DNA from 3 places in the Paenochrobactrum glaciei genome. Region 1 is predicted to be linked to each of the others. Evidence: predicted binding sites of a transcription regulator. Region 1 holds the regulator's gene; each other region holds the start of a gene.

Region 1 (8,167 bases):
CGGCTTTTTCATCCAGTGTGAGCGGACGCTGTGCAAACAAGAATTGTGCGCCATCCATCAGCTCAACCAATGTCTTGGCGCGATCTTTCAGACCCGGCATGGCCGCCAAAAGCTGTGCACGTTTTGTGTCATCGAGAGCGGCAAGCATTGCTTCGCCACCTTCAAAATAACCGAGTGTGTCGATCAGCGTGTTGGCCAGCTCTTCGCTGTCGCGTGCACGGATATATTGGCCGTTGATGGCTTCCAGTTTCTGGAAGTCAAAGCGTGCTGCACCTTTATTGATGTCGACAATGTCAAACCATTCGATCATCTGTGCAATCGACATGATTTCATCGTCGCCATGGCTCCAGCCAAGACGGGCAAGATAATTGCAAAGCGCATCCGGCAGATAGCCCATGGCGCGGTAAGCATCGACACCCAAAGCACCATGACGCTTGGAAAGCTTCGCACCATCGGCACCATGAATGAGCGGAATATGGGACATGGACGGAACGTCCCAGCCCATTGCATTATAAATGACAGTCTGGCGTGCCGCATTGGTGAGGTGATCATCACCACGGATGATGTGGGTGACGCCCATATCATGGTCATCAACAACAACAGCGTGCATATAGGTTGGTGTGCCGTCCGAACGCAGAATAATGAAATCATCCAGATCTTTGTTTGGGAAGCGCACTTCGCCCTGAACCGCATCATCAACGAGGGTTTCGCCGGTTTGCGGTGCTTTAATACGGATAACCGGTTTTACGCCTTCAGGCGCTTCATCGGCAGAGCGATCTCTCCAGCGGCCGTCATAACGTGGCGGACGACCTTCTGAACGCGCCAGTTCGCGCATCGCATCCAGTTCTTCCGGCGTGGCATAGCAATAATAAGCCTTGTCGTTGGCAACCAGCTCTTCTGCGACTTCACGGTGACGCGGGGCACGTTCAAACTGGGAAATGGCTTCGCCTTCCCATGTCAGACCGAGCCATGTCAGACCGTCCAGAATGGCGGCTGTGGCGGCATCGGTTGAACGCTCACGGTCGGTGTCTTCAATACGCAGCAGCATCTTGCCGCCACGGTTTTTGGCATAGAGCCAGTTGAAGAGTGCAGTGCGTGCACCGCCGATATGCAAATAACCGGTAGGGGATGGTGCAAAGCGGGTAATAACAGGCTTGGACATGACAGCTCCGCTGTAATTTTTTATCAACAAATAGCACAATGACGGGCAATTTGCTGCATGGTAATTATATTTCTTGTAAAACTCAGATCCAGATTTCAGCGCTGGTCAAAGCGCATATCAGAATAGGACTTCGGTTTTTTATAAAGCTCATGTAGCATAGGCAGCATCGTGTGCAAGTGTGCCGGTCAAGTTTTTATAAAAGAGTGCGTTACATGGTGGGGGCTGTGTATGGGGAGTAGGGGGACTGAGCCGGGGGGCGAATACTGATCAAGATAGGGCGATTACGCCAGATATTGATGAACGTGCGCTGTTAAAAGAGCTGTACGGAAACCCGTCTTATTCGCCTTTTTTACCTGACCCTGCAATTTACAATCATCCGCTTGAAACGCCACAGGCTGAGCCGTTTGAAACTCATACTGAAACCGGATTTCAGGCACGCATACAAACCTATCTTATTCAATTGCAATTGGCGTTGCAGGCCGAGCGCGAACGGGGCACCGGTTTTTTACTGCTGCCGGTTAGCGCCGGTGCCGGTGTCATTACCTATTTTACCAGAGCGCAGGAAACCGGCTGGCTACCGCTGCTCTTGGCCTTATGTCTTCTGGGCGTCGTGCGCTGGTGGCTGCGAGAGCGCTATTACTGGTCGTCAATTGTTCTGCTGGCGATCTTTTTTCAACTTGGAATGCTTGGCGGCAAGTTTGAAACATGGCGTTATTCTACGGCTATGGTCGGCTCCGATGTTACAACACGGCTCACTGGACGCGTTGTCGGTTTGGAAGCGCAATATAGCGGCGGCTGGCGGTTGACGATTGATGTATTGTCGACGCAGCGACCCGTTTTGCGCTATGCGCCTGAGCGGTTGCGTATGACAGCCCGTGATATTCCGGCGCAAACCGAAATAGGTTCAACACTCACCGGTCTGGTGCGGTTGCGTCCGCATTCAGGGCCGGTCAGACCTGGCAATTATGATTTTGCTTTTAATGGCTTTTTTAAAGGCAATGGCGGTAATGGTTTTTATCTCGGCACCCCATCCTTGGCGGAAAGCAGCAGCATTGATGGGGTGGAGGCAGCCTTATCTTATGCGATTGCCACACTCAGACATATTGTCGGCAGTCGTGTCACCAGTGTGGTGAGCGGGGAGGACGGGGCAATTGCAGCCGCACTCATTTCGGGGCAGCGCGATGGTATAAGCGAACACACGAATGAGGCACTGCGCAATTCCGGTCTTGCGCATGTATTGTCGATTTCGGGTCTTCATCTGGCTTTGGCCGCAGGGGTGGTGATTATCGGCTTTCGCATGATCGCCAGCCTGTTTCCTTCCTTTGCGGCACGTCATCCAATTAAAAAATATGCTGCTACGGCTGCTTTGTTCAGCTCTGCTTTTTATTTGGCGCTTTCGGGAGCCGATGTGGCAGCGCAGCGCAGTTTTGTAATGATTATGGTGATGCTGGTCGCATTACTGTTTGACCGTGCCGCACTCAGTATCCGCAATCTGGCAATTGCTGCGTTGATTGCTTTCATCAGTGCGCCGCATGAAGTATTGGGGCCAAGTTTTCAAATGTCATTTTCGGCAACCGCCGGATTGATTGCAGCTTTTGCATGGTGGAGTGATCGAAATTCGACACTTTACAATCAGGGAAAACGCCAGAAACGCAAACAAGCTTCACGGATTAAAAAATGGCTGGTACCGGTTGTAGCAACGGCTGCCACCTCTATCGTTGCAGGTGTGGCAAGCGGCATATATTCAGCCTATCATTTTAATAATACAGCGCCTTTTGGCTTGCTTGGCAATGTGCTTTCGATGCCGGTTATTTCGATCATCATCATGCCATTTGCAGTTTTAAGCCTGTTGTTGATGCCGTTGCAGCTGGATTGGTTGCCATTGCAGATCATGGGGCTTGGTGTTTGGGCGATGCGCCAGATTGCCGAATTTGTTTCTTCCATCGCACCAGCAGGCAATCCGGGTATTATTTCATCCGGCGCGATTTTAAGCTGGACCATCGGGCTGGTGATTGCGGTAATTTGTACAACACGTCTACGTGCCGTTTCGCTCATTTTCGTGCTGGCTGGTTTTGTATTTTATTATAGTGAAACTGACCCTGATATTATCATTGCTGAAGATGCAAAACTGTTAGCCGTGCGTCTTGCCGATGGCTCCTTGGCAGTGAACCGCCCGCGTTCATCAAAATTCACCATTCAAAACTGGGCAAAAGCCTATGATGCTCATGCCATTGTGCCGCCGGTGATCGCTGGTTCGAAGAAGAATGGCATTTATCGTGAGGATGCATTTTATTGTGAGGATAAAGTCTGCTCAATCACGCTGAAAGACGGGCGTATGCTTAGTTATACCGATGAACCGGCAGCGGTGGAATTTGCCTGTAATATCGGCGATGTGGTGGTGTTAGCTGTTGCGGGTAAAGAGCTTAAATGTCCGACTGATGGCAAGCTTATTGTGACACGGCGTGATTTAGCGTTGAAAGGCTCTTTGGAAGTAAGGCTTGGTTCACAAAGTGCCGGTTCACACACGATACGAAAATCAATCTCTGCAGGACAGTCTGTTACGCCGGTTTTTGAGCCAGCCTATGAACGGGGCTTCGATCCCGATAATGAATTTTTAGAAGATGATGTCGAGGTGGCACTGACAGATATAAGCAAAGACATGAAAGCGCTTGAAAATGCACATAGTGCTGCTGATGCCAGTAATACGCTAATCTCGGCCACCGATGCTGGTAATGCGCTAATCTCGGTCACGGTGCCAGCTAGTATGGCAGATGCTGCAAGATCGCTGCACTATAATGACCGGCTGATATATTCAGTTGGCGAGCCACAACGCCCTTGGCATCTCTATCGCCTCTATTCGCGTGCTGCGCGTGGCCTTGCTGATTATGTGGCACCTAAAAAAGCAAAAACTGCACAAAAACCTTAGCAATAAGGGGGGGGACAGATAGCGCTAAGAACAATCATTTATCGTATGAATAAAAGGCGCACATTATTACCACATGCTTTGAATGAGGCTTTAAAAGCCCATGCAATTGGCGCTCATAATCTAGTTTTTGTAATGGAACAGCATCTATCTGTACTTCTCGCCAGCCAAAGAAAAATGATTGGTTGGCTGGCTCCGATATTCTCATCATGATTTGTTGGTCGGATTAATAGCGGCGTATTAATCCGACCAGTTTGCCCTGAACCTGTACGCGATCAGGGCCAAAAATTCTGGTTTCATAGGCAGGGTTAGCCGCTTCCAATGCAATGGATGCGCCTTTTCGGCGAAAACGCTTTAGCGTCGCTTCTTCATCATCCACCAGTGCCACAACAATTTCCCCCGGATTGGCGGTGTCGCCACGGCGGATCAATACTGTGTCGCCTTCAAAAATTCCGGCCTCGATCATCGAGTCGCCTTTAACTTCCAGCGCATAATGCTCGCCTGAGCCGATCATATCCATCGGCAAGCTAATTGTGCGGGTCTGGTTTTGAATGGCAGAGATCGGCACACCGGCTGCAATACGCCCCATAACAGGCACGGAGATCGTGTCATTATTATCGGCTGCAATATTAACAGGAGCTGTTTCAGCTTTAGCAGGCGTAGCAGGTTTGCCCAAACTACCTTCAATCACGCTTGGCGAAAACTTTTTTTGGCTGTTTAGCCCCGGTGCAATAGAATCCGGCAGACGGATGACTTCCAATGCTCTGGCACGGTTTGGCAGTCGGCGGATAAACCCGCGTTCTTCCAATGCGGTGATCAGGCGATGGATACCTGATTTGGAGGCTAAATCCAGCGCGTCCTTCATTTCATCAAACGAGGGAGGAATACCGACTTCCTTTAAACGCTCGTGAATGAAAAGGAGTAATTCATGCTGCTTGCGGGTCAACATACGCTAAAGCCCCCAGAGTTAAGAATCAATTTAAAAAACAAATGCAGAACAAACACTATCTGTTCCAGTCTTGTTCTGCAAGTGTCTCGCTATATTATTTTATTGAAGTAAATATTGTGTGCTTGCGGAACGATAAAATTTGGTTTAGAACAAAATAAGAACTTGATATTTTGTGCCATATCTCTTGTGGAAACAGGCGATAAATGGTGCATCTTGCATTGGATGAGATGTGCTAAATCATTGGCGGCTGTTATCTGTAGCAGTCAACCAATAGAAGATAAGGTGGAGTTAAGCGCATGGCAGGTAGTGTCAACAAGGTTATTCTGGTCGGCAATCTTGGTGCGGATCCGGAAGTAAGACGTATGAGCTCCGGTGACCCTGTCGTTAATTTGCGTATTGCGACTTCTGAAAGCTGGCGCGACCGTCAGTCCGGTGAGCGCCGCGAAAAGACCGAGTGGCACAGCGTCGTTATTTTTAACGAAAATCTGGCGAAAGTTGCCGAGCAATATCTGAAAAAGGGCGCCAAGGTTTATCTTGAAGGTGCTTTGCAGACCCGCAAATGGCAGGATCAGAACGGTAATGAACGCTATACGACTGAAATCGTATTGCAGAAATTCCGTGGTGAATTGCAGATGCTTGACAGCCGCGGTGAAGGCGGTGGACAGGGACGCTCTTTTGAGGGCGGCGGTCGTTCGCAGATGTCTGATTATTCCGGCGGTGGTTCATCGGGCGGTTCGGATTTCGGTAACTCAGGACCTTCATCAGGCGGTGGTTTCTCACGCGATCTGGATGATGAAATTCCGTTTTAATGCAAAAAATCTGATAAAAACGGGCAATTAATTGCTGTTTTTGTGTCAGATTTTGCATAAATAATTAAGAAAATGCGCAAGTTTTGATGAAACTTGCGCATTTTTTTGTGTTTTTTGAATTATCGCTGGTCAATTGAGTGTTGTTTTTTGATGAATGTCGACTTTAAAAAAATTAAAAAAATGCAATCTGTTTGCTATTCGTCAATGTTCTGCGTTTAAAATGGCTGTGGATGAATGGAGTTTTCTCGATTCCATAATAAGTCTATGCGCTTGCAAATAAGCCGGAAAGCCTGTGCGCTGAGGGAAGTTTGATGATTAAGAAAGTGATGATCGTTGAGGATAATGAGCTGAACATGAAGCTCTTTCGCGATCTCATAGAAGCCCATGGCTATGAAACTATCCGCACCCGCAACGGGCTTGAGGCGCTGGATCTGGCGCGTGAGCATCGTCCGAACCTGATTTTGATGGATATTCAGTTGCCGGAAGTTTCAGGTCTTGAAGTGACCAAATGGCTCAAGGATGATGAAGAGCTGAAGGTCATTCCTGTTATTGCCGTCACTGCTTTTGCGATGAAGGGCGATGAAGAGCGCATCAGACAGGGTGGCTGTGAAGCTTATATTTCCAAACCGATTTCAGTGCCGCGTTTTATCGAGACAATTAAATCTTATTTAGGCGACGCTTAAAACTGGTCTTAAAAAATAGCGCTGCGGTTTTTTTAAGCTAAGAAATGCGATAAAATCTAACGCAAGACCAGAATTTTACAGCTTGCACCCGCATCAATGGCAGGTGCATTGGCTTCTCTGATAATCAGCGCATTGGCGCGCGCCAACATTCCAAGCATGGACGAATCCTGCACGGGCAGGGGATGGACAATAAGATCGCCTTGATCGTCAAGGATATATTCCGCACGCACATAATCACGGCGATGATCATTTTCCGGCATATGGGTTGAGAGCGTGGCTTTGCGGATATCGGCGCGATAGGTGCGGCCAGTTAATTTGGCTATCAATGGCACTAAAAACAAATGCCCGCAAACCATGCTGGAAACCGGATTGCCCGGCAGACCAAGCACATGGATAATACGGCCATTGGCGGCAGTCAGACTACCATGCATCAGCGGCTTGCCCGGACGCATGGCAATTTTCCAGAAATCCAGCTTCATGCCGCAGGCGGTAAGTGCTTTATGCACCAGATCATGATCACCGACAGAGGCACCGCCAAGCGTTACCAGCACATCGACGTTATCATTCATCGCCTGTTTGATGGCGGCGATGATTAAATCTGTCTGATCCGGCACAATGCCTAAATCAATCGCCGTTGCATCTTGTGCACGCACCAGTTCGGCAATGCCGCTGGAATTGGATGAAATGATCTGGTCTTCTGCCGGAATTTGGCCAGGTGCGACAAGCTCGTCACCGGTTGCCAGAATGGCCACGCGCGGGCGGCAGGTGACTTGCAGCTTGGCATTGCCGCTGGCGGCTGCGAGCGCTAATGCTGCGGCATCAAGCTTGCGCCCGGCAGGCAATAATTCTTCGCCGAGTTTGAAATCAAGACCGGCGCGGCGAATATGTTTGTGTTTGATGATCTCGCCGCTGACTTCGATCATGTCGCCATTGCGGATGACATTTTCCTGAATGACAACACTATCGGCATCTGCTGGCACCGGTGCACCGGTGAAAATGCGGATGGCTTCACCTTCAGCAATTTGTCCAAGATAGCGTTTACCTGCTGCGGCTTCACCGATCACACGAAATGTCGTTGGATAGCTGCCATCTTTATTGGCGCGCACCGCATAACCATCCATAGCGGAGGCATCAAAAGGCGATTGCAGATAATGGGCAACCATAGGCGCGGCGAGGGTGCGCCCGCCTGCCTGATCGATAGAAACTGTTTCACTTGGTCCCGTTTGGACATTTTCAGTCAGGCGCTGCAAGGCCTCATCAACGGGTAAAAGTGCCATTTTTATTTGTCCTTGGAGGATGCGAACCAGTCACCGGATTTGCCGCCGTGTTTTTCAACAAGACGGATGTTTTGAATGGTCATGTCTTTATCGACGGCTTTCGCCATATCGTAAATGGTGAGGCAGGTGACAGAAGCTGCGGTGAGTGCTTCCATTTCAACGCCAGTGCGGCCTTTAAGGCGCGCACTCGCCGTTACTTTCAAGCCGGGCAGGCTTTCATCCGCTTCGATTTCAATGCCGACTTTGGTGAGCATCAACGGATGGCAAAGCGGAATGAGGTCAGCGGTTTTTTTAGCGGCCATAATACCGGCAATGCGTGCTGTTGCCAGCACATCGCCTTTGGCTGCATTGCCGGAAAGTATAA
Region 2 (8,167 bases), 440 kb from region 1:
CTTCCATCAGGCTGCCGGCAAGTGAGCGCACCTGATTATGCAGGAAAGAACGCGCGGATGCCCGAATTTCAATGATCTCACCATTGCGTGTCACATCCAGCCGATCAAGTGTTTTGATCGGGCTTTTGGCCTGACATTGGGTGGCACGGAAAGTCGTGAAATCATGCTCGCCGAGCAGCAGTTGTGCAGCCTCGTGCATTTTTTCATGATCAAGCGGCTTCGACACCCACCATGCACGATTGAGATCAATGCTTAATGGCGGGCGGCGATTGTGAATACGATAGAGATAATGACGGCCACGGGCAGAAAAACGCGCATCAAAATGATCAACCGTTTTCTGCACATTGATAATGCTGACCGTTTCCTGCCATTGCGCAAGATGAGCGTTCAAGGCTTCACGGATTTTGCCTGCCGACCAGTCACGTTCCAGATCCACATGCACAGTCTGTGCTAAAGCATGCACACCTGCATCGGTACGCCCGGCTGCGCCAAGCGTTAAATCCTGACCGGTAAAACGCTTGAATGCCTGCTCAATAGCAGCCTGAATGGTGTGACCATTTTCCTGCCGCTGCCAGCCGACATAAGCAGTGCCGTCATATTCAACCGTTAACCGATAGCGTGGCATGCTTTAAAGCACCCGCAAATCGGCAACACCGCGCAAAAATTCGGATGCCTGCAAGGCTTTGCCACCAGCACGCTGCAAGGTCAGCAATTGCACAGCCCCCTCGCCGCAAGCAATGGTCAGCTTATCATCAAGAATTGTACCGGCTGCGCCGGAACCTTCTGCCAGATGGGAGCGCAAAATTTTAACGCGTTCCACTTTGCCGCCAATTTCCATCTCGCACCAGCTGCCCGGAAAAGGCGACAAGCCACGAATGGTATTATGAACGGTTACCGCAGGCTTAGACCAATCAATGCGTGCTTCCGCCTTGTCGATTTTGGCAGCATAAAGCACACCGTCTTCTTCCTGCTCACGCAGTGCCAGACTTTCACGCTCCAAAGCACCCAGCGCACGGATCATCAGATCAGCGCCGGTCATGCTCAGTTTATCATGCAATTCACCGGTGGTCATATTTTCGGTGATCGCTACTTTTTCAACCATGGCGACAGGGCCGGTATCCAGCCCCTCGTCCATTTTCATAATCATCATGCCGGTTTCTTTATCACCGGCCATAATCGCACGCTGGATCGGTGCTGCACCGCGCCAGCGCGGCAAAAGCGAAGCATGACCATTATAGCAGCCAAGGCGCGTGCCTTCCAAAATCGGCAGCGGCAGCAGCAAACCATAAGCCACAACAATAGCGACATCAGCTTCCAGCTCGCGGAATTTTTGCTGCTCTTCCTCAGAGCGCAGGCTTTTAGGCGTAAAGACAGGAATGCCGAATTCTTCCGCTTTTTGATGAACCGGTGTCTTGGTCAATTCCAGACCACGACGCCCTGCGGCACGCGGCGGCTGCGAGTAAACCGCAACCACTTCATAACCATGTCCGATAATGGCGGTGAGAACAGGTACGGAAAAATCCGGTGTTCCCATGAAAACGACACGCAGTGACATTACAAAACCTGACTATTTTGCTGGCGTTCTTTGGCGATTTTTTTAAATTTCTTAATCACCATATCGCGTTTCAGCTTGGAAATGTGATCAATAAACAAGACGCCGTCCAGATGGTCAATCTCGTGCTGAATGCAAGTTGCCATCAGCTCGTCAACTTCCATTTCCTGTGGCTTGCCCTGAACATCCTGATATTCCACACGCACCCGTGCCGGACGCTCTACTTCGGCATAATAATCCGGAATAGACAAACAGCCTTCTTCATAAATGCTGCGCTCATCGGATGAGTGCACGATCTTTGGATTAACAAAGATATGCGGCGCTTTTTCTTCGCCCTCGCGTGCCAGATCAATCACCACCAAACGGATCGGCTCACCGACCTGAATAGCAGCCAGACCGATACCAGGTGCATCATACATGGTATCAAACATATCATTGGCAAAAGCCTGCAACTGGCCGTCAAAACGCTCAATCGGTTTTGACACCAAACGTAATACAGGATCGGGTAAAATAATCAGTGGTTTTATCGACATGGGTTTCACCTAATTGTTACAAGTTACCACGTCAATGCTCGTGAACGGCCGAATGATAAAATGTTCTCGTTTTGATCTCTTAATTCATGCGCGAATCGGTTAAAGCATATGTATGGAAAACACAAATAGCCTGACACAGCCAGTTTTTCAGCTTGGCCAATATCAATTTTCAGCGGGATTTTTGCTTGGCGCAATTTTTCTGACCGTCATTCTTATGGCTGTCCTGTTTATATGGATGGGCAGTCGTAATGCTAAAAACGCGCTGATTGCCGAAATGATGGCTGAAGAACGCGCCCGTGACGCAGAAATGCGCATGGCTGAAATTTTGAAAAGTCAGGCCGAAATGCAAGGCCGGATGCAAACCATGGCGGAAGTGTTCGGCTCACGCCAGTCCGAACTTAATCAATCGATCCGTGAACGGCTCGACGGCATGACCAACCGTCTCGGCCACACAATGAACGAGCAAACCAAATCAACGCATGAAAATCTCGCCAAGCTACAAGAGCGGCTGGCGGTGATTGATACGGCACAAAACAACATTCAGTCACTGGCCGGTCAGGTGGTGCAGTTGCAGGCAATTCTGGCTAACAAACAAAGCCGTGGCGCTTATGGGCAAGCACGCATGGAAGCAATCATCAGTGATGCTCTGCCGCAAGGGCTTTATGAGTTTCAATCAACACTTTCCAATGCCACCCGCCCTGATTGCCTCATTCGCATGCCCAATAATGCGCCGTCACTGGTGATTGATGCCAAATTTCCGATGGAAGCATGGACAGCGGTGCGTGAGGCCAAAAGTGCCGATGCACAAAAGCAAGCCGCTCAACAATTCCGCCGCGATATTGAAGTTCATATTAAAGATATCTCGGACAAATATCTGATTGCCGGTGAAACGCAGGATACAGCCTTTTTATTCGTGCCGTCAGAATCGGTTTTTGCCGATATTCACGAGCATTTTTCATCGCTCATCCAAAAAGCCCATCGCGCCCGCGTGGTGATTGTTTCACCGTCGCTGCTGATGCTGTCAATCCAAGTGATACAGTCGGTGTTGAAAGATACCCGTATGCGGGAACAGGCGCATCTTATCCAAGCCGAAGTTATGCGCCTGATGGAAGATATTGCACGCCTTGATGAGCGCGTGCGCAAATTACAAACACATTTCCAGCAAGCCAATAAAGATATTGATGATATTCTGATCTCATCATCGAAAATCAGCCGACGCGGCGAAAAGATTGAAACATTGGAACTTGGTAGTCCTACAACGCCCAATGCCTCTGCCCCGACCGAGCAAAACGCATCCGCATCACAGTGGCATTTACGCCTGGTTGATGATGAATAAATCCGGTTTTCAGGATATAAAACCAAATAAAATGCCGGTTAAATCACTTTAACCGGCATTTTTAATTTTTATCCCCAGACCATCAGTGCGGCCATACCAGCGGCACCGACAATCAAGCGCCACCAGGCAAAAAGCTTGAAGCCGTGACGCGAAACATAGTCGAGCAAATAGCGCACAACAAAAACGCCGGAAATGAAGGCCATCACAAAACCAACAGCAATCAGCGCACCATCATTAAAGGAGAGCTGATTATGGGTTTTATAAAGGTCATAAGCAAAGGCACCCGCCATTGTCGGCATGGCCAGAAAGAATGAAAACTCTGCCGCAGAACGCTTATCCGCCCCAAGCAACAAAGCACCAACGATAGTGGAACCTGAACGGGACACGCCCGGCACCATTGCCAGACATTGCACAAAGCCAATAATCAGGCACATCGGCAGCGAGAAATCCATCGCATTATGATAGCGCGGTTTCAGATCCAGTCTGTCGACCCAGAGCAGAATAAATCCGCCCAAAATCAGCATGATGCACACCAGCATCGGCGTTTCAAACAGCACTGTTTTAATAAACCCATGTGCCAGAGCGCCAATCACCGCTGCCGGCAAAAAAGCCACAAGCACGCCCAGCACAAAGCGGCGCGTTTTTGCATCACTGGAAAAATCGCGCAGCAACTTCATGATTTTTGCAGCATAGACGCTCAAAATTGCAAGAATTGCACCAAGCTGCACCAGCACTTCAAAGGATTTTCCGGCTGATTCAAAGCCCAAGAAATGTCCGACCAGCAGTAAATGCCCGGTCGAGGACACAGGTATAAACTCGGTCATACCTTCCACGAGGCCTAAAAAACCTGCTTCGAGAAAATTATAGATGTTCATAAACTGCTGCCTTTTGTCACTTGAGCGTATAAAAATGCTCATTGACCACATTTTAAACATGAAAGCTTAACAATAATTTCAGCATAAATGCCTATCAGGTTATTTTACGGAAAAACATTTCCTTCCTTTTTTGCACCCTAATCCTTGTCGACGGGTTCCGGCAGCTCAATATAACGGAAACGCTTCATGCTGTTTCTGTTATGAAAATCATATTGAGTTTATACGGAATCCATATTTGAAAGTGTTGTTGCCTGCGGTCATGCTTACGCTTTTTCATCATCCAATGTCGTCCGGTTCACGCTATACCCGTCTTATTCTCAATGAATATGACGTTGATGCTGAGCTGATCGAAGAACGTCCATGGGCTCGACGCCAAGAGTTTCTGGCGATTAATCCGGCCGCAACTTTGCCGGTTTTGCTGGCTGAAAATGACCTTCCGGTCATTGGCGCTTCGGTGATTGCCGAATATCTCGATGAAACGCGTGGTGCCTTAAAGCGCAATCGCCGTCTGTTGCCGGAAAGTCCGATGGAGCGCGCCGAAGTGCGCCGCCTTGTCGATTGGTTTCTGGTCAAGTTTGAAAATGAAGTGACCCGCCATCTTGTGCGCGAGCGTGTCTATAAATTGCAGATGTCGGCAGAGGTAGGCGGCAGTGCGCCTGATTCGACCGCAATCCGTGCAGCACGCACCAATATTCGCCAGCATATGAAATATCTGGACTGGCTGGCAGCAACCCGCGACTGGCTGGCTGGCGGTCATGCCACATATTCTGATATGGCAGCGGCAAGCGCTATTTCCATTTTGGATTATTTGGGCGAAATTGACTGGGCTGAAACACCAGCGGCACGGGATTGGTATGCGCGGATGAAATCGCGCCCTTCTTTCCGGCCCCTGTTAAACGACCGGATTCGTGGACTGGCGCCGGTGGCACATTATGGTGACCTTGACTTCTGACGACAAAGAAACGGCCAAAAAGCTGAAACTCAAGAACCTGCTGGCGGATGAAGCCCGCGCAGCAGGTTTTGATGTTGTGGCTTTTACCCATCCAGGCTCCATTCCGCAGGCGCCTGTGCGCTTGCGTGAATTTATCGATAACGGCTACCACGCCGATATGGACTGGATGGTAGAAACCGAAGAGCGTCGCGCCAATCCGCAAACTCTGTGGTCGGAAGTTCGCACCATTGTCATGCTCGGCATGAATTACGGCCCTGAGCATGACCCGATGGAAGTGCTGAAACACAAAGACCGCGGTGCAATTTCGGTTTATGCCCAAAATCGTGATTATCACGACATCATCAAAGGCAAGCTTAAACATGTGGCCAGCCGCTTCATTGCGCGAGCAAGCGGCGCAGTTAAAGTGTTCGTCGATACGGCACCGGTGATGGAAAAGCCGCTAGCCGCCGCAGCAGGTATGGGCTGGCAGGGAAAACATACCAATCTGGTGAGCCGAGATTATGGTTCGTGGTTGTTTTTAGGCTCTATTTTCATCACGCTGGATTTGCCGCCTGATGAACCCAACCGCAGCAATTGCGGCTCATGCCGTGCCTGTCTTGATGCCTGTCCGACCAATGCTTTTCCTGAACCTTTTAAAATTGATGCCAGACGCTGCATTTCATATCTGACGATTGAGAATAAAGGCCCGATACCGCACGAATTTCGTGAGAAAATCGGCAATCATATTTATGGTTGCGATGATTGTTTATCGGCTTGTCCGTGGAACAAATTTGCTGTCAGCGCACAAGAGATTAAACTTCGGGCGCGCGAGGACTTACGCAGTCCCTCGCTGCAATTTCTGCTGACCTTAAATGATGCCGAATTTCGTACATTTTTCTCCGGTTCCCCGATCAAGCGCATCGGCCGCAATCGCTTTTTGCGCAATGTTTTAATCGCTGCGGGTAATTCCGGTGACCAGCAATTTGTCAAACCATTGGAAGAGCATCTCAATGATCCCGAACCTTTGGTGCGCGGCACATCGGTCTGGGCTTTACGGCAATTATTGAGCGCAGATAAAGTTACCCAATTACAGCAGCACTATGCTAAAGATGAAACCGACCCATATGTTTTAGATGAATGGAACAGGTGCCAGTAATTATGCGGATTTTTCTTATCGGTGCAGGTTATTCAGCCCAATATTTTGCAAAAAAAATGCAACCCCATGCACAAGCAATCTATGGCACCACTCGTTCACAAGAAAAATTCGACGACCTGAAGCATTGTGGTATCGAGCCTTTATTATTTGCACCTGATGCGCTCGACCCGCATTTTGCTGAGCATTTAAAAAACGCTACCCATATTGTTATCTCAGCCGCCCCTTCTAAAGAAGGCGACCCTGCGATCAAACATGTTAAACAAGCACTTGCAACGCCTGACAATAATATTGAATGGATCGGCTATCTTTCCACTGTCGGCGTTTATGGCGACCATCAAGGCGCACTCATTGATGAAACCGCATCCTGCAATCCGTCCGCTCAACGCTCCACCGAGCGGATAGAAGCAGAAAAACAATGGCTCGCCTTAGGTGATGAGCAACAAATACCGGTAGCGATTTTGCGCCTTTCCGGCATTTATGGCCCTAACCGCAATGCTTTTGTTAATCTGGAGCGCGGCACTGCGCGCCGTATCATTAAGAAAGACCAGATTTTCAACCGCATCCATGTGGAAGACATTGCCGGTGCGCTCAAACATTTAAGCACGCAGAAAATTGCCGGTATTTTCAACATTACCGACAATGAACCTGCGCCGCCACAGGATGTGGTCACCTTTGCCGCCACTTTGATGGGCGTGACACCGCCGGAAGAAATTGCTTTTGAAACGGCTGAAATGACGCCGATGGCACGCTCTTTTTATGGCGAAAACAAACGGGTTTCTAATAAAAAAATAACCGAAACCGGTTATCAATTTATCTATCCTGACTATCGCACTGCTTTTACTGCTATGTGGGAACAATCAAACTGGCGCTCCCACCAGAATTCATGATTTTTTCTTTTTCATTTGGAAAATCCATATGTCTGAAAAATATAAGTTTTTAAAATTTGCCGCCACTGTGCTGACCCTTTTAAGCCTCGGCACGACTGTGACGGCAAATGCCCAAACCAAAGACCAGCCTGCAAAACAGGCTTTCGGCGCAATGAAACTGCCAAATCTGAATGCCAATCCGCAGGCAATCGGCTTTTACTCCAAAGGCTGTGTGTCCGGTGCGGTTGCCATGCCGATTGACGGCCCAGACTGGCAAGTGATGCGTTTGTCACGCAACCGCAATTGGGGGCATCCAAATCTGATTGCCATGTTGCAACAGCTTTCACGCGATGCCAAGAAAGATGGCTGGAACGGCTTGTTGGTCGGTGACATTTCACAACCTCGCGGTGGTCCGATGCTGACCGGCCACGCATCCCATCAGGTCGGGCTTGATGCCGATATCTGGCTCAGCCCAATGCCAAAGCAGCGCTACAACAACCAGCAGCGTGAAGATGTTTCGGCCATCTCGATGCTGAAAGATAACAGCCTTTATGTTGACCCGAAAAAATGGACCGACAGCCGCACCGCATTGCTGAAACATGCTGCCTCCCACCCGCAGGTCGAGCGTCTTTTTGTGCATCCGGGCATCAAAAAGCAACTTTGTGATACGGTTACCGGTGACCGTTCATGGCTTGGTAAAGTGCGCCCCTATTGGGGACATCATTATCATTTCCACATTCGCATGAGCTGCCAGCCGGGTTCACCCAACTGCAAACCACAAGACAAAGTCGCCAAGGGTGATGGTTGCGATAAATCACTGGCATGGTGGTTTACAGATGAGCCATGGAAACCAGCCAAACCTTCAGATAAGCCTGCGCCTAAACCACAACCGATGATGGTTTCGGCATTGCCGAAAGC
Region 3 (8,167 bases), on a different contig from region 1:
CAATTGTTTCTGTGCTAACCGGTATTCCGGTTCGTAAAGACATTGCCATGACCGGTGAGATCACGCTGCGTGGTCGTGTATTGCCAATCGGCGGCTTGAAAGAGAAGCTGTTGGCAGCGCTGCGCGGTGGCATCAAGACTGTGCTCATTCCGGAAGAAAACGTCAAAGATCTGGCGGAAATTCCGGACAATGTGAAGAACGGTCTGGAGATCATTCCGGTCTCGCGTGCAGGTGAAGTACTCAAGCATGCATTGGTGCGTCAGCCTGTTGCAATTGAGTGGACAGAGCCTGCAACGCCGCCAGTATCGGCACTGTCTATCGATGATGAAGCGGGCAGTTCTATTGCTCACTGAGTCGAAAATCAGACCTTAAACATGAAATGCCGGGTAAAAAGCCCGGCATTTCTGTGTTTAACCCTATAATTCTGGGCTTTTTTCGTGATTTGTGGCTTGGTTTGTTGATTGTTTAGAATAAACTCATGTCGATCCGGTTGAGTCACAAAGCCCCGGAAAAAGAAAGAAAGGAAGTGTCCATGAATAAGAACGAACTGGTTGCCTCAGTTGCTGAAAAGGGCGGTCTCACCAAAGCAGACGCAGCTACCGCTGTTGATGCAGTTCTCGCAGCTGTAACCAGCGCTCTTCAGGCCGGAGACGAAGTACGTCTTCCAGGCTTCGGCGTATTCTCTGTATCGCACCGTGCAGCCACCACTGGGCGCAACCCGTCGACTGGTGCGGAAGTAGCGATTGCAGCACGCAACGTACCAAAGTTCTCAGCAGGTAAAGGTCTGAAAGACGCTGTTAACAGCTAAGCCTTTCTAAGCTGATAGCGCTTGGACTTTTAAGCGCTGTTGATAAAGCCCGGCTTCATGCCGGGCTTTTCTGCTTTTAAATTCTGCGTTTCTTAGAGTGGGCGGCACCGCTCGTGCTTGGCAGAGCTCTTTGAGAATAAGGACAGGTAAATGCTCTGCTGTTCATCTGTCCGACACAGTGGCAATAAAAAACCCCGCATGAAGCGGGGTTTCTTTTAATACTAAAAAGCGACTGGCTTTAATTAAGCAGCCATTGCCTTTTTCAGGTTTTCGTCGATCTTGTCGAGGAAGCCGGTTGTTGACAACCAAGGCTGATCCGGGCCGATAAGCAGAGCCAGATCCTTGGTCATGAAGCCGCTTTCAACGGTGTCGATGCAAACTTTTTCCAGGGTTTCAGCAAAACGCTTCAGTTCAGCATTGTCATCGAGCTTGGCGCGATGTGCCAGACCACGGGTCCATGCGAAGATCGAAGCGATCGAGTTGGTTGAGGTTTCCTCACCCTTCTGATGCTGACGATAGTGACGGGTTACTGTACCGTGTGCAGCTTCTGCTTCAACGGTCTTGCCATCCGGGGTCATCAGAACAGAGGTCATCAGGCCGAGTGAACCGAAGCCCTGTGCCACGATGTCGGACTGTACGTCACCGTCGTAGTTCTTACATGCCCAAACATAGCCACCGGACCACTTGAGAGCGGATGCAACCATGTCATCGATCAGGCGGTGTTCGTACCAGATCTTGGCTTCTTTGAACTTCTCAGCAAATTCGGCCTGATAAACTTCTTCAAAAATATCTTTGAAGCGACCGTCATAGGCTTTGAGAATGGTATTCTTGGTGGAGAGGTAAACCGGATAGTTGCGCAGCAAGCCGTAGTTCAGCGATGCACGGGCAAATTCACGGATCGACTCATCAATGTTGTACATAGCCATGGCAACACCGGATGATGGTGCGTCATAAACTTCATGTTCAATCACTTCGCCGTCTTCACCAACGAACTTGATCGACAGTTTACCTTTGCCAGGGAATTTGAAATCAGTCGCGCGGTACTGGTCACCAAATGCATGACGGCCAACGATGATTGGCTGAGTCCAGCCTGGAACCAGACGTGGTACGTTTTCGCAGATGATTGGTTCGCGGAAAATCACGCCGCCGAGAATGTTGCGGATGGTGCCGTTAGGCGACTTCCACATTTTCTTCAGTTTGAATTCTTCAACGCGGGCTTCATCAGGAGTGATGGTTGCGCATTTAACGCCAACGCCGTGTTCTTTGATGGCATTTGCTGCATCAATGGTGACCTGATCATCGGTCGCATCGCGGTGTTCGACAGAAAGATCATAATATTTCAGATCGATATCCAAATAAGGATGGATCAGTTTCTCTTTGATGAACTGCCAGATAATGCGGGTCATCTCGTCGCCATCGAGTTCGACAACCGGATTAGCAACCTTAATTTTTGCCATGGATGATGCCTCTTGTTGAATACGCTTTGAATACGTGCGCTCGTATAGCATTGCTGAAGCCTAAGGCAAAGCTTTAACCGTGGTTTTATTGGTCACATCTGTGTTTCTTTAGTCTTAAAGCCAAAATAAAGCCTGTTTTTGATTGCTCACTTTATTTTAGAAAATACGCATTTACGAAGATGGGGATCAGATCAATTGGCAAACAGAAAACTTTGCGATTTTTTGCCGTTTGTGTCAGTGACAAATGAAGTAAACGCATTATTGCAATAGTCTGGAAGAAGAGATGGCCGGAACTGATAAACATCGCTCGCTGATTGCTGAGGGACCAGCGATTATTTTGGTGGAACCACAATTGCCTGAAAATATCGGCATGGTGGCGCGCGCAATGGCAAATTTTGGTCTGGCAGAATTAAGACTGGTCAATCCGCGTGAAGAGTTCCCAAGTGATAAAGCACGCGCGGCTGCATCCAAAGCCGATCATGTGATTGATAATGCGATTGTCTATGATGATCTGCCATCAGCGATTGCCGATTTGAACTTTGTTTATGCAACAACTGCGCGGGAGCGCGATGGTTTCAAACAGGTGCGAAGCCCGATTGAAGCCAGCCGCACATTGCGCCAGCGTTTTAAGCAACAGGAAAAAGTGGGCATTCTTTTTGGCCGTGAACGCGTTGGCCTTAAAAATGATGAGGTCGCGCTTGCTGATGAATTGGTGACCTTTCCGGTCAATCCGGCATTTGCATCGCTCAACATCGCGCAGGCTGTGCTGCTGATGTCTTATGAGTGGATGAAAACCGGTATGGAAAATGAGGCTGATACGGTTTTCCGCGGCCCTGAAATGGAGCCGGCACCCAAGCATGAATTGCAAGGTTTGTTCGACCAGTTAGAAAATGCCCTTGATACACGCGGTTATTTTCGCCCCGAAGCCCGAAAAGCGGTGATGGTTGATGGTTTGCGTGCCGTGTTGACACGTGCCGGTTTTGCTTCCGCGGAGCTTAAATTATTGCGTGGCGTTGTCACGTCACTGGATGTATTTTCGCCTAAAGCGCCACGCGGTTCCGGTGCGCCAGAAGGGCGTGCCCGCGTTAAAGCGGAAGGATCAGACGAGTTATGATAAAAGAAAAGCCGGATCATGATAATCTGCCGGATAAAGCGCCGGTGCTTGTTTTTGATAGTGGTATTGGCGGCTTAACGGTTTTGCGTGAGCTGCGGGTCTGGTTGCCGGATCGCCGCTTTGTCTATGTGGCGGATGATGCCGGTTTTCCTTATGGCGATTGGGAAGAAGAAGCGCTTTGCGATCGTATTATCAAACTCTTTGACCGGCTGCTGGCAGAGCATAAACCCGCCATCGTGGTGATTGCGTGTAATACCGCATCAACATTGGTGCTGGATGATTTGCGCGCAGCCTTTCCGTTTATGAAGTTCGTCGGCACTGTACCGGCAATTAAACCGGCGGCAGAACGCACGCGTTCGGGGCTTGTTTCTGTTCTGGCAACGCCTGGCACTGTGCGCCGTGCCTATACGCATGATCTCATTCAGTCTTTTGCTTCCAAATGCCATGTGAAGCTGGTGGGTGCAAATCTGCTGGCAACCCTTGCCGAAGCGCATATTCGCGGTGAACAGATTGATGAAGCGCAAGTATTGGCACAAATTGAGCCGTGCTTTGTCGAAGAGGATGGCCGCAGAACAGATATTGTTGTGCTGGCTTGCACTCATTATCCGTTTCTGGCCAATGTCTTTCGTAAATTAGCGCCGTGGCCGGTTGATTGGCTTGATCCGGCTGAGGCTATTGCGCGCCGGACGATTTCGCTGTTGCAACAAAGCGAAGGGCAGGGTGAGAGCGGAAACATGCAGGAAAGCAGCGACCATCCGCATGATGTAGCGGAATTTACATCCGGCAAGCCTGACTTTGCCATTCGACGTCTGCTGCAAGGTTTCGGCCTGCAATTTGATCATATCGACGGCTAAGAGAAGGTTTAATCCTTCTCTTCCCGCTTGACGTGTTCTGATGGCGTTTGCGGACGACCCAAACCGGATTTACCAAATGTATATCCGGTTTCTACGGCTTTTTGGCCGAATTTATTACGCAATGCGTCCATAGCATTTTCTGCCTTGGCACGGCGTGTAGCCTGCATATCAACCAGATCAGGCGGATCAGCACGCTCATTGCCGCTCAGATCGCTGACGCCAATGCCAAGCAGACGAAACTTAGTGCCATCCAGTTCTTTTTCCAGCAGGCCCAAGCCGGTGTGAAAAATCCTGTCGGCCAATTGTGTCGGGCTGCTGAGCTGGCGGTTGCGGGTGCGGCTTTTAAAATCCTGCGTTTTTAGCTTTAACACCACTGTGTGACCGGCGATTTCACCATTTTTCAAACGGTGGGAAACTTTTTCTGACAGCGCACGCAACACCGGCACAAGATCGTCAGCTGAGGACAGGTCATGATTGAATGTTGTCTCCGCCGAAATGCTTTTCATCTCATGTTCCGGCTCGACGCGGCGTGTATCCTGACCGCGAGAGAGGCGATAAAGACGTTGCCCCATCACGCCATAAGACTTCATCAGTGCGCTTTCTTCGATGCGCTGCAATTGCTCAATGGTGCGGATCCCGTCGCTGTTGAGCTTGGCGGTGAGCGCTTTACCGACACCCCAGATAATTGAAACTGGTTTATCACGTAAAAAGGTAAGCGCTTCTTCTTCACCAATCACGGCAAAGCCGCGTGGCTTGTTGAGATCGGAGGCGATTTTTGCCAGAAATTTACAATAGGAAAGGCCAACCGAAATGGTGATGCCGATTTCTTTTTCAATTCGCTGGACAAATCTAGCCAAGACAAAAGAAGCGGGCGCTTTATGAAGATTCTCCGTGCCGCTTAAATCCAAAAAGGCTTCATCAATAGAAAGCGGTTCTACAGCAGGTGTCAGTTCGCGCATCAATTGGCGTATTTCACGGCCAACCTTGCTGTATTTTTCCATATTAGGCGGAATGACTACCGCTTGCGGGCAGGCTTCCAGTGCTTTGAACATCGGCATCGCTGAGCGTACGCCGTGAATGCGGGCAAGATAACAAGCCGTTGAAACGACACCGCGCGTACCACCGCCGATAATCAATGGCTTATCGAGCAATTCAGGGTTGTCGCGTTTTTCAACAGCCGCATAAAAAGCATCGCAATCAATATGGGCGAGCGACAGCTTATACAGCTCTTTATGGCGCAATAAACGCGGACTGCCACAAGCATAACAACGACGTGATTCTGCGCTTCGCTGCATGCGAAGGCAATCACGGCAAAAGCCTGTTAACGGTGCGTTTAAAGCGGTTTGTTCTGTCATGGCACGCACTATATCGCAGAGTGAACATATTGTGAACACTGGTGAGTATATTTTTATGTGCACCTATACGACAATAGTAACAGGTTGCGTGTCTTGGGCTTGACAAAATGGCTGTTATCGCCAACCTTGGTGTTATGAAGAAATATGTCACATCCATTTTCCATCGGGTTAACCCGATCGCAGGATATTAGCCCTCGGAGACCGGCTTAGCGCAGCTGGCACTCAGGGGGAGACATAGTATTTATGTTCGCAAATTAACCAAAGCGCTTTCAATTAAAAATTAAAATAACTGATCTCAGGTCATCAAAACCCTGAGGACGGATATCATTCAAACGATAGTGGGATCGCCATGAGCGGAAAGAGTCGTAAAAAGCCGAATATTGTTATCAGCCAGTTGGATCACGACCGGTTGATGGGGCTTGCGGAAGATGCGCCGGAGCGCGTTGCTGCGGTGGCTGATGAGCTGATTGCTGAGTTGGAACGTGCGAAAATCGTGGCCGTTGGCAAGGTGCCTGCGCATGTTATTCAAATGGGTTCTGCGGTTGAATTTAAAACGCAGGATGGCCAGCAGCGCCGTGTGACGTTGGTTTATCCGGGCGAGGCGGATATCGCTGAAGGTAAGATTTCCATTATGACGCCGATTGGCGCGGCCTTGATCGGCCTTGCACCGGGACAGAGCATTGCTTTTGCGGCGCGTGACGGGAAGATGCAGGAGCTAGGCGTCGTGCAGGTCAGCAAACCGGGTGAGGCTTTGCCGCCTGTTGCAGCTGACGGCAATGTGGAAGTGGTTGATTTTGCGGCTCGTAAACAGGCGGCAGATACTGCTTCTGATGATGAAGGACCCGGTCCAAGCGCAGCTTGACCTGATGCTTTAAAGGCAAAGCGCAGCTTGAAATAAAATTCGAAAATGAAAAAGAGCGCTCAAACGGCGCTCTTTTTTTGTGACATCGGTAGTGTGATTAAAACTCGTTCATCTGGCCGCCTGGCAATTGTCGTGCAGCCGTGACAACAGAGTTAGGCTCGTTTTCGGTTGCTTCACAAAAACGCATCAATGTTGGTTCATGCGCCAGTAAAAACTGTAAAACACCGCCCAAAAAACCGGGTTCGCGTGCGGCACTGCGAATGGCTGAGGCATCAATGCCGGTCAGCGTTAAAAAACGCGACATCAAATCCGGCTCTTGTGTCAGCCAGATCAGGGCTTCAATCGCCAGAGATTCTGCGTGCTCATTCGGGGCTGTTTTCACGGCGCTCATCCTTTTTCTTCTTTGCTGATATACATATCGTGAATGATGGGTGGTTTGATAGCTTTATTTCCGCACTATCATGTTCAGGCGTAAAATCACGAAACTCAGAAACTCAGGGCCTAAGCTTTGCTGTGTGTTGCTCATATTAGCAAAAATGCACTATAAGGGCTCAGCCTCGGGTTCAGGCCTCAGGCTATATTTTGAATCTATATGAGCGGATTTATATCTGCGACTGATCACCGGAGACATTTCATTGGCACTGGATATTTCTTACCTGACCGCTGCGGGCGCGGGTGCTTTGTCATTTTTATCCCCATGCGTGTTGCCTTTGGTGCCGCCTTATCTGTGCTATATGGCCGGTGTCAGTGTAGATGATTTTCGCCAAAATGATGCAGCTGGTGTGAGTGCGGATAAAGCCGTTGCTGCCAGCAAACGCCGCGCTTTGCTGATTGCCTCCATTTCCTTTGTGCTGGGCTTTACTACCGTTTTTGTCGCGCTTGGCGCTGGTGCCTCATCAATTGGACATTTCCTGCGCCAATGGCAGCAGGAAATTGCCATGGCTGCCGGTGTGGTCATCATCATTATGGGGCTTAATTTCTTAGGCGTGTTCCGCTTGTCGCTACTGTCGCGCGAGGCACGCTTTCAGGCCAATCGTGCACCGGCCACGCCGCTTGGCGCTTATATTATGGGGCTTGCCTTTGCTTTTGGCTGGACACCTTGCATCGGGCCGGTGCTGGGGCCGATCCTGACCTTGGCTGGCGGCAGCAGTACAGTTGGTGATGGCGCGGCATTGCTTGCCGTCTATTCGCTGGGCTTAGGTGTGCCATTCATTTTGGCTGCGAGCTTTTCAGGTGCTTTCATGCGCTTTTTGGCCAAATTTAAAGTGCATCTGGGCAAAGTGGAAAAGGTTATGGGCGTGTTGCTTATCCTTGCTGGTGTCTTGTTCCTCACCGGCGGCATGCAGGCTTTTGCGTTCTGGCTCTTGGAAACCTTCCCGGTATTGGGTCGTTTGGGTTAAAATATTAACGAAATAATGGTGATATTCCTTGTGAATATCATCCATAAACTGCTCTTCAATAACGGATAAAACACTATGACCAGCCGTTCCTGTCTTTCTGTTGTGCTTGCTGCGGGTGAAGGCACACGTATGAAATCAGCCTTGCCCAAGGTTTTGCACAAAATTGCCGGCCTGCCATTGGTTTGCCATGTGGTGAAAGCCGTTCAGGCGACAGGTGAAAGCGATGTGGCGCTGGTGGTTGGTCGTGGTGCCGATGCTGTGCGTGGTGCAGTTGAGAAAATTACTGCTAATGTTTCATCTTATGAGCAGGTCGAACG

What was found. Region 1 encodes LexA, which represses DNA repair genes until DNA is damaged. Its sites were predicted from a motif close to TGTTCNNNNTGTGTTCNG; they were not measured.
Region 2: the regulator LexA is predicted to act here: its motif matches at 2,147-2,164, upstream of ABDZ76_RS06470 (DNA recombination protein RmuC).
Region 3: the regulator LexA is predicted to act here: its motif matches at 5,609-5,626, upstream of ABDZ76_RS01000 (DNA polymerase IV).

The regions. Positions count from the first base shown of each region.
Region 1 is NZ_BAAADE010000002.1:470,851-479,017, forward strand. Features, by position in the region: gene gltX (glutamate--tRNA ligase) at 1-1,162, opposite strand, end outside; gene ABDZ76_RS08645 (ComEC/Rec2 family competence protein) at 1,635-4,088, shown strand; gene lexA (transcriptional repressor LexA) at 4,312-5,034, opposite strand; gene ABDZ76_RS08655 (single-stranded DNA-binding protein) at 5,331-5,843, shown strand; gene ABDZ76_RS08660 (response regulator) at 6,155-6,526, shown strand; gene ABDZ76_RS08665 (molybdopterin molybdotransferase MoeA) at 6,583-7,803, opposite strand; gene moaC (cyclic pyranopterin monophosphate synthase MoaC) at 7,806-8,167, opposite strand, start outside.
Region 2 is NZ_BAAADE010000002.1:29,747-37,913, reverse strand. Features, by position in the region: gene truA (tRNA pseudouridine(38-40) synthase TruA) at 1-625, opposite strand, end outside; gene fmt (methionyl-tRNA formyltransferase) at 629-1,549, opposite strand; gene def (peptide deformylase) at 1,555-2,085, opposite strand; gene ABDZ76_RS06470 (DNA recombination protein RmuC) at 2,198-3,421, shown strand; gene ABDZ76_RS06465 (undecaprenyl-diphosphate phosphatase) at 3,490-4,296, opposite strand; gene ABDZ76_RS06460 (glutathione S-transferase family protein) at 4,556-5,248, shown strand; gene queG (tRNA epoxyqueuosine(34) reductase QueG) at 5,229-6,383, shown strand; gene ABDZ76_RS06450 (SDR family oxidoreductase) at 6,386-7,270, shown strand; gene mepA (penicillin-insensitive murein endopeptidase) at 7,299-8,167, shown strand, end outside.
Region 3 is NZ_BAAADE010000001.1:192,950-201,116, reverse strand. Features, by position in the region: gene lon (endopeptidase La) at 1-353, shown strand, start outside; gene ABDZ76_RS01020 (HU family DNA-binding protein) at 533-808, shown strand; gene ABDZ76_RS01015 (NADP-dependent isocitrate dehydrogenase) at 1,051-2,265, opposite strand; gene ABDZ76_RS01010 (RNA methyltransferase) at 2,549-3,379, shown strand; gene murI (glutamate racemase) at 3,376-4,233, shown strand; gene ABDZ76_RS01000 (DNA polymerase IV) at 4,242-5,588, opposite strand; gene rnk (nucleoside diphosphate kinase regulator) at 5,938-6,450, shown strand; gene ABDZ76_RS00990 (DUF3572 domain-containing protein) at 6,548-6,841, opposite strand; gene ABDZ76_RS00985 (cytochrome c biogenesis CcdA family protein) at 7,086-7,850, shown strand; gene glmU (bifunctional UDP-N-acetylglucosamine diphosphorylase/glucosamine-1-phosphate N-acetyltransferase GlmU) at 7,926-8,167, shown strand, end outside.